One region of the Paenibacillus sanfengchensis genome, then DNA from elsewhere that is predicted to be linked to it. Evidence: riboswitches for the same ligand, from Rfam matches in the RefSeq annotation. Region 1 holds a riboswitch; each other region holds the start of a gene.
What was found. A riboswitch is a leader RNA that binds a small molecule or an ion and turns the genes downstream of it on or off. The one in region 1 is predicted to bind cobalamin.
Positions count from the first base shown of each region.

Region 2: another riboswitch for cobalamin. It lies ahead of V4U84_RS07490 (ABC transporter substrate-binding protein); the one in region 1 lies ahead of metE (5-methyltetrahydropteroyltriglutamate--homocysteine S-methyltransferase).
Region 3: another riboswitch for cobalamin. It lies ahead of V4U84_RS15125 (anaerobic ribonucleoside triphosphate reductase); the one in region 1 lies ahead of metE (5-methyltetrahydropteroyltriglutamate--homocysteine S-methyltransferase).

Region 1 is NZ_JBAGJC010000001.1:142,788-145,052, reverse strand. Features, by position in the region: gene V4U84_RS00650 (helix-turn-helix transcriptional regulator) at 197-559, shown strand; cobalamin riboswitch at 643-841, shown strand; gene metE (5-methyltetrahydropteroyltriglutamate--homocysteine S-methyltransferase) at 994-2,265, shown strand, end outside.
Region 2 is NZ_JBAGJC010000003.1:277,990-280,254, reverse strand. Features, by position in the region: gene V4U84_RS07495 (TRM11 family SAM-dependent methyltransferase) at 1-476, shown strand, start outside; cobalamin riboswitch at 601-806, shown strand; gene V4U84_RS07490 (ABC transporter substrate-binding protein) at 1,003-2,016, shown strand; gene V4U84_RS07485 (FecCD family ABC transporter permease) at 2,013-2,265, shown strand, end outside.
Region 3 is NZ_JBAGJC010000006.1:161,285-163,549, forward strand. Features, by position in the region: gene V4U84_RS15120 (MTH1187 family thiamine-binding protein) at 103-411, opposite strand; cobalamin riboswitch at 907-1,149, shown strand; gene V4U84_RS15125 (anaerobic ribonucleoside triphosphate reductase) at 1,382-2,265, shown strand, end outside.

The sequences.
Region 1 (2,265 bases):
CTTAATTATGCAATTTCAATATATGAAAAATTCACAATAGAAAAAGCATTTTGCGCGTACCCAGATCCTCACAATTTTAAGTTAAGACCACCGTATCTTGTTCTTTTACCAATCCAGTAAAACAGGGGAAGATGGTCCGGTTGTACAAATTTTAGACTTCAGTTATATTGATCTATAAGAAACAGGGGGGACGGCTATGGCATTTATGCTTGCGCAGCGGGCTTATCTGAAGCTATTTCTGATCACGAAAGTGGAACAGCGCAGGGGTTACGGCTATCAAATGCTGGAGGAATTGAAAGAAGAGTTCAAGCCGTTCGGCTACGTACCGCCGCAGAGCGAAATCTACCGGGCCCTCCACGAACTGGTGCAGGAAGGGATTCTATACAGGACCAAGCATTTGAAAGGCAATGACCCCAGCGTCGATTTTCAAGAGATCGTGCTGTACCATTTTACCGACGATGGAGCGGAAAAAGCCAAACTCTACAAAAAGCAGGTCAAAGCGGATCTTGACCGCTGCATCGGCATGCTGAACAAAGCGGTAGCGGATAACTTTAATTAATTTTAGTTGAAACTAGTAGATCCCGATAAGATTACTGTTGAATTATCCGGCGACATCCGTTAGTATTGAGTTCATACTTAAAACTGCATAATGTGGGAAGAGGTGCTTCAGCCGCGGCTGAAGCTTAAAAGGGAAGTCCGGTGAAACGCCGGCGCGGTCCCGCCACTGTAACGGAGGAGCCGTCATGCGAGAAATGGCCACTGATGTCGAAAGACACTGGGAAGGCAGCGTGATCGGCGATGACTCCGAAGCCAGGAGACCTGCCTTTTCCGGCAACACTGCTGTACCTACGGGAGATAGGGAGGTGTTAGAGATTCGATCCATCGGACAATTATACGAAGGTCTTCTTTAGCATTGCCTAAAGAGGGCCTTTTTGATTTCTTGCCGCATTTATTGCTATTTTCGAAAGACATATGTTGAGGAGGCTTATAATTATGGGTAAAATATCGAGCGGAAATTTGGGTTTCCCCAGAATCGGCAAACAGCGGGAATGGAAAAAAGCGATCGAAGCGTACTGGAGCGGAAAATTGGAGGAGGCGGAGCTTCACCGCCAGTTAGCCGAAATTCGCAGCGAACATTGGAAATTGCAAAAGGGGAAAGGGATCGATTGGATTCCGGTGGGGGATTTTTCCTACTATGATCAGGTTTTGGATACGGCCGTAATGTTCGGACTTGTGCCCGAACGCTTTGAATACAGCGGCGGACCTGTTCCGCTCGAAACATACTACGCGGTGGCCAGAGGCAGCAAAACCGCTGCTGCCAGCGAAATGACCAAATGGTTTAACACGAACTACCATTACATCGTCCCCGAGCTGGGAAACAGGGAGCCGGAGCTTACGGCGAATCTCCCGCTCCAAGCCTACCGTGAAGCCAAAGAGAAGCTGGGAATCGCCGGCAAGCCGGTCGTTCTCGGATTATATTCTTTTCTGAAGCTGTCCAAAGGCGCGTCCGGAAGTCTTCGGGAATGGAGCCAAAAGCTTTTGCCTTTGTACGTCACCGTTTTGCGCGAACTGGACCAGGAAGGTGCGGCATGGATTCAAGTCGATGAACCGGCGCTCGTTACTTTCGTATCGGATGAGGATTTGGCGCTGCTTCAGGAAATCTATAGTGCGATTTCGGCAGAGCTGCCGCAAGCCGGGATCTTGCTGCAAACGTATTTCGATGCCGTCGAACGGTACGAGGAGATTATTGCACTGCCGGTTCGCGGGATTGGCCTGGATTTCGTGCATGGGCGGGAAGGCAACTTGCAAGCCCTTCGGCAACACGGTTTCCCGGCCGGCAAGACGTTGGCTGCGGGAGTGGTGGACGGCCGCAACATTTGGCGGTCCGATCTGCCCGCGGTCCAGGATTTCATCGGCGAGATTGCGGGGCTGCTGTCTGCGGATTCCGATCTGATTGTCCAGCCTTCCTGCAGCCTGCTGCATGTGCCGGTTTCGGCCCAGGGAGAGGAGGGATTGCCGGAGGTGCTCAAGGATGCCCTGGCCTTCGCGGAAGAGAAGCTGGATGAAGTCGCGGCGTTGCATCAGGCGCTGCAAGGCGAAACCCCGGCCCTGCTGGCGGAAAGCCGTCAGGCCCTGGAACGCTTGAACGCGGACCCGTCGCGCAGCCGCAAAAACGTCCAGGAGGCGGTTCGAAGCATCGCGGAGCAGCCTTCCGAACGGATTAGTCCGTTTGAGGTACGTCGGGGGGAGCAGCAGCGCGTGTGG
Region 2 (2,265 bases), on a different contig from region 1:
CAGGGCTTTCCGCGGCTATGGCCCGGAGCCTGGTTAATATCGCGGTCCCTGCCACGGCCGGAATACGGGCGATCGATCCCTGCTGCGGGATGGGCAACGTTCTGATCGAAGCCCTTTCCATGGGGATCGAGATTGTGGGACGGGATCTTAATCCGCTCGCTATTCGCGGAGCGAGGGTAAATCTGGCTCATTTCGGGTACCGGCACGAAGAACTTGTCAGTATCGGTGATATGAATGAAATTGACGGGCATTTTGACGCGGCGATTTTAGATATGCCTTACAATTTATGCTCCGTTCTTCCCCTGGAAGAGAAGCGGGCGATGCTATCAAGCCTGCGCCGGTTCAGCGACATTTCGGTGGTCGTATCCACGGAAGAGCTGGAACCCGAGTTGGAGCGGGCGGGTTTTCAAATTCAGGGCTTCGCCAAAGTAACGAAGGGGGCTTTTGTGCGAAGCATCTGGGTATGCCATAGCTGATTGGGGGCTTATCACGAGCCAGCTGAATACTTGGACGAACCGCACAGCGGAGCCGCTCTTTCGTATTGTAAGTTTACGGCTTTTCCCCTATAATCCAAAAGAGATAGATCGCCTGGATTCAAGCGAATAAGAAGTACCCGTCGGTCCCGAAGCCCGCTTGTTTTGCGAGCCCAGGGTTAAAAGGGAAGCCGGTGAAAGTCCGGCACGGTCCCGCCACTGTATACAGGGACGCGCCCATGCATGCCACTGTCTTACGCCACAGTACGACGGGAAGGCGGGCGTTCGTCGGTACCTGGAAGTCAGGAGACCTGCCCACGGGAATGTTAGACGGTCCTTCGAGGAAAGGATGACGTTCTGCTTAGAGGACGGACCCGAGCGTTCCGGCACAGGAACATGACGGCTCCGCTATAACTTTGTAGACGTAACCCATCCGCAGGATGGGTTTTTCTTCATGAAGAGACATCAAGTTTCGCTTTATGTCAGGCAGACCAGTCAAGAACTACAGAACACAGAAGGAGCGAAAGAGATGAAAAAGTGGACCAAGATCTGGGGGATCTGGCTTCTGGCCATTCTGTTGCTCGTCACCGCAGGCTGCGGGGCGAACGGTAAAAATGCCGCGGAGAACGGCAATGGCGGACAAGCTCAGCAGCAACAGGAAACGCCAAAGGATACGTCGAACGCAGCGGACCAAGAGAGTCCGAAAACGACTTATCCGCTTACGGTAAAAGACGGGTACGGCAGCGAATTTACGTTCGAATCGGCGCCGCAGCGCATCGTGTCTCTGGCACCGTCGGAAACCGAAGGGCTGTTCGCTTTGGGGCTGGACGAGCAGATTGTCGGCGTTTCCGACAATGACGATTATCCGGAAGCCGTAAAAGACAAGCCGAGAATGGGCGGCTTCCAGGTTAATGTGGAAGCGGTCGTTGCGGCTCAGCCGGATCTGGTGCTGGCGGGGAACCTGGTTGGCGAGGATACGGTGAAGAGTCTGACGGATCTCGGTTTGAAAGTGTTACGTTCCAACGCGAAAACGATGGAAGAGGTCATGGCGAACATCCGGTTGGTCGGGCAAATTACGGACCGTCAGAAGGAAGCCGGCGAGGTAACCGGCCAAATGCAGGCCGAACTGGATAAGGTAAAAGAAGCGGTGGGCAAGCTGCCGGCCGATCAGAAGAAAAAGGTCTATATCGAGTTCTCGCCAGGATGGACGGTCGGTAAGGGCGAATTTATGGATGAAATGATTACGCTGGCCGGCGGGGAAAATGTCGCTTCCGATATTACCGGCTGGAGCGAAATCAACGAGGAAAACATTATTAAGGCGAATCCGGATGTTATTCTTTACGCCAAAAGCGTCGTTGACGAGAACAACCGGACGCTCGCCGACATCATCAAGAGCCGTGGAGGCTGGGATAAGATCACCGCGATTAAGGAAGGTCGCATTATCGGATTGGACGACAATTTGTTGAGCCGACCCGGTCCGCGCGTGACCAAAGGGCTTATTGATGTGGCGAACGCGATTTATCCGGATTTGATTAAGCCGTGAGGACCAAACTGGCAGGCTACGGATTTATAGGCCTCGGGCTGCTGATTCTTACCCTGCTGGTCTGTGTGGGATTCGGCTCCGTCAAAATGCCGATCCTCGAGATCGCGAAGATCCTGCTTCATCGTCTTCCGGGCATCGGCCATTGGATCGAGCCGACCTGGAATACGGCTTCGGAGCAGATCGTCATGCAAGTCCGGCTGCCCCGCGTGCTCCTCGGCCTGCTGGTCGGGGCGTCCCTGGCGGTTGCGG
Region 3 (2,265 bases), on a different contig from region 1:
CACTTGGTAAAGTGAAACAAAAATTATTATACTCCGTTTTAAAAATATTGCAAGGGCCAATGTCTGGTAATTAAACCAACCATTTGCTTGGCTGCAACAGGGTTAGGATGAACCGAGTTTATCCTGCACAGACCGCAGCTTCTGCTCCGAGGAGCTCTCTTTGTCCCGCCGGTCATCGATTTTAACCGAAGTGGAAACGCGCTGGGCCCCGGATTGAAACGGAGCCTCATGGATCGCCCGAATCGCCGTAAAAATTCGATCGAGCGGCCCCTCGATAATCGTACTCATCGAAGTCAGGGTGCATTGGACTCCTTCCTGCTTTTCAAGTACCCGCTGCAGCTCGGCAACATATGAACTCAGACTGGTGGAACCTGTACCGATCGGAATGACCGTAACTTCCGCGATCGCCATGTGACAACCTCCCGTTGTTCCGCTAACCGGATTTTTTATTTATTGTAACAAGTTCGGGACCCGGAATTCAATCGGTAAAGGTCGAAAGGTCCGTCGCTTGTGATAAAGACTCGCTCTGCGGTGGGCAATCGAACCTCCGATTTTATCTAACGCAAACTATAACCGCTATTTGCGCCAAAACGGCCGGTCTCCATTTTTATCGGACACAGTAGTGGCTATTATTTCCGTTACGCGTTAGTGCACCTCCACCCGAAACAACCCACCGCAAGCAGACAACGGACTCCCCTCCGCCCCCGCTTACTCCCCTCCCAAACTAGCAAACGCTTACCTCATCATCGCCACAATCTTGCCTCAAAATCTACTATTTTTTTTCGTCCCCGATTCCCCGCATCCTGATTGCTTTCGACTGTTTTTCAGCTGTTTTTCAAATTCAAATTCTGTTATCCGCCCGTTTACAAACACAATATATTGGGTTATTATGATACAACATCAACCAAATATAGTGTACAGACGGGTGAACCGGCACAAGCACGATGCCGGGGCTTAATAGGGAAGTGCGGTGCAAATCCGCTGCGGTCCCGCCACTGTAACCGGAAGCTTTATAGAGAGTGCGATCCCCCGGGTCTCACTAGCTATAGATCAGCATCCTCCGGCATATGCCACTGCAGACGCCATTGTCCGCGGGAAGGAGCCGGAAGGTCCGGAAGCCAGGAGACCTGCCCGTCTGGATGGCACCCGAGTAGCCCTGCGAGGTACAGGCCAAGGTGTCCGCTTGCCGCCATACATATAAGTCATTCTGGCGCGCCGCAAAGGCGACGTGCTGTTTTCAAAGAGCGCAACCGGGCATTTTCGACCTCTTTGGGGGTGGAAATGCTTTTTTATTTCTAATTGTGAATCGGAAGGAGATTTTATCATGGCACTGCTCAACCATTTCACTACAAATACAAATAAAGGTACCTCCAAGGAACAAATGCTGGATGAAGTTATTAATCTGGGCGAGGAAATCGTATCCAGCTCCAATTTGGAAGTCCTGCGCGAAAACGCCAATTTGAACGGGGAAAGCTTCTCGGGCAAAATGAGCAAGTTCGGCAGCGAATACGCCAAATGGTACGCCAACCATTTCGTGATGCCTGCGCGGCTCGTTCAAGCGATCCAAGATAATGTGGTCTATGTGCACGACCTCGATCAATACGCCATCGGCACGACGAACTGCATTTTTATCCCGTTTGCCAAACTGCTCCGTGAGGGCTTCAATACCGGCAACGGCAGTGTCAGACCGCCGAATTCGATCATGACGGCGATGGCGCTCGTCGCGATTATTTTCCAGTCGCAGCAAAACAGCCAATACGGCGGCGTCTCCGCCAACATGCTCGATTTTGACCTGGCCCCTTATGTGGCCAAGTCCTTCGCCAAATACTTCCGCAAAGGGCTGGATTATTTGGAAGAAGGCGATCCGGCCGCCGACCTCGGCGGTGAGGTGACCATGAGCCGCAGCGATCTCCGGGAGCGGTTCCCGAAATCTTTCCGATACGCGTTAAAAGAAACCGAAACCGAAACGCTCCAGGGCGCGGAAAGTCTGATCCACAATCTCAATACGATGTCGAGCCGCGCGGGCGGGCAAATCCCGTTCACCAGCATCAACTACGGCACCTGCACTTCGCCGGAAGGCCAGCTCGTTATCCGTTCGCTGCTGTCCGCGACAATGCGGGGACTCGGCAGCGGGGAGACGCCGATTTTTCCGATCCAAATCTTCAAGTGTAAACAGGGCATCAACCAGAATCCGGGCGAACCGAATTACGAGCTGTTCCTGATGGCGGCCGAATGCTCGGCCAAGCGGCTCTATCCGAACTTCGC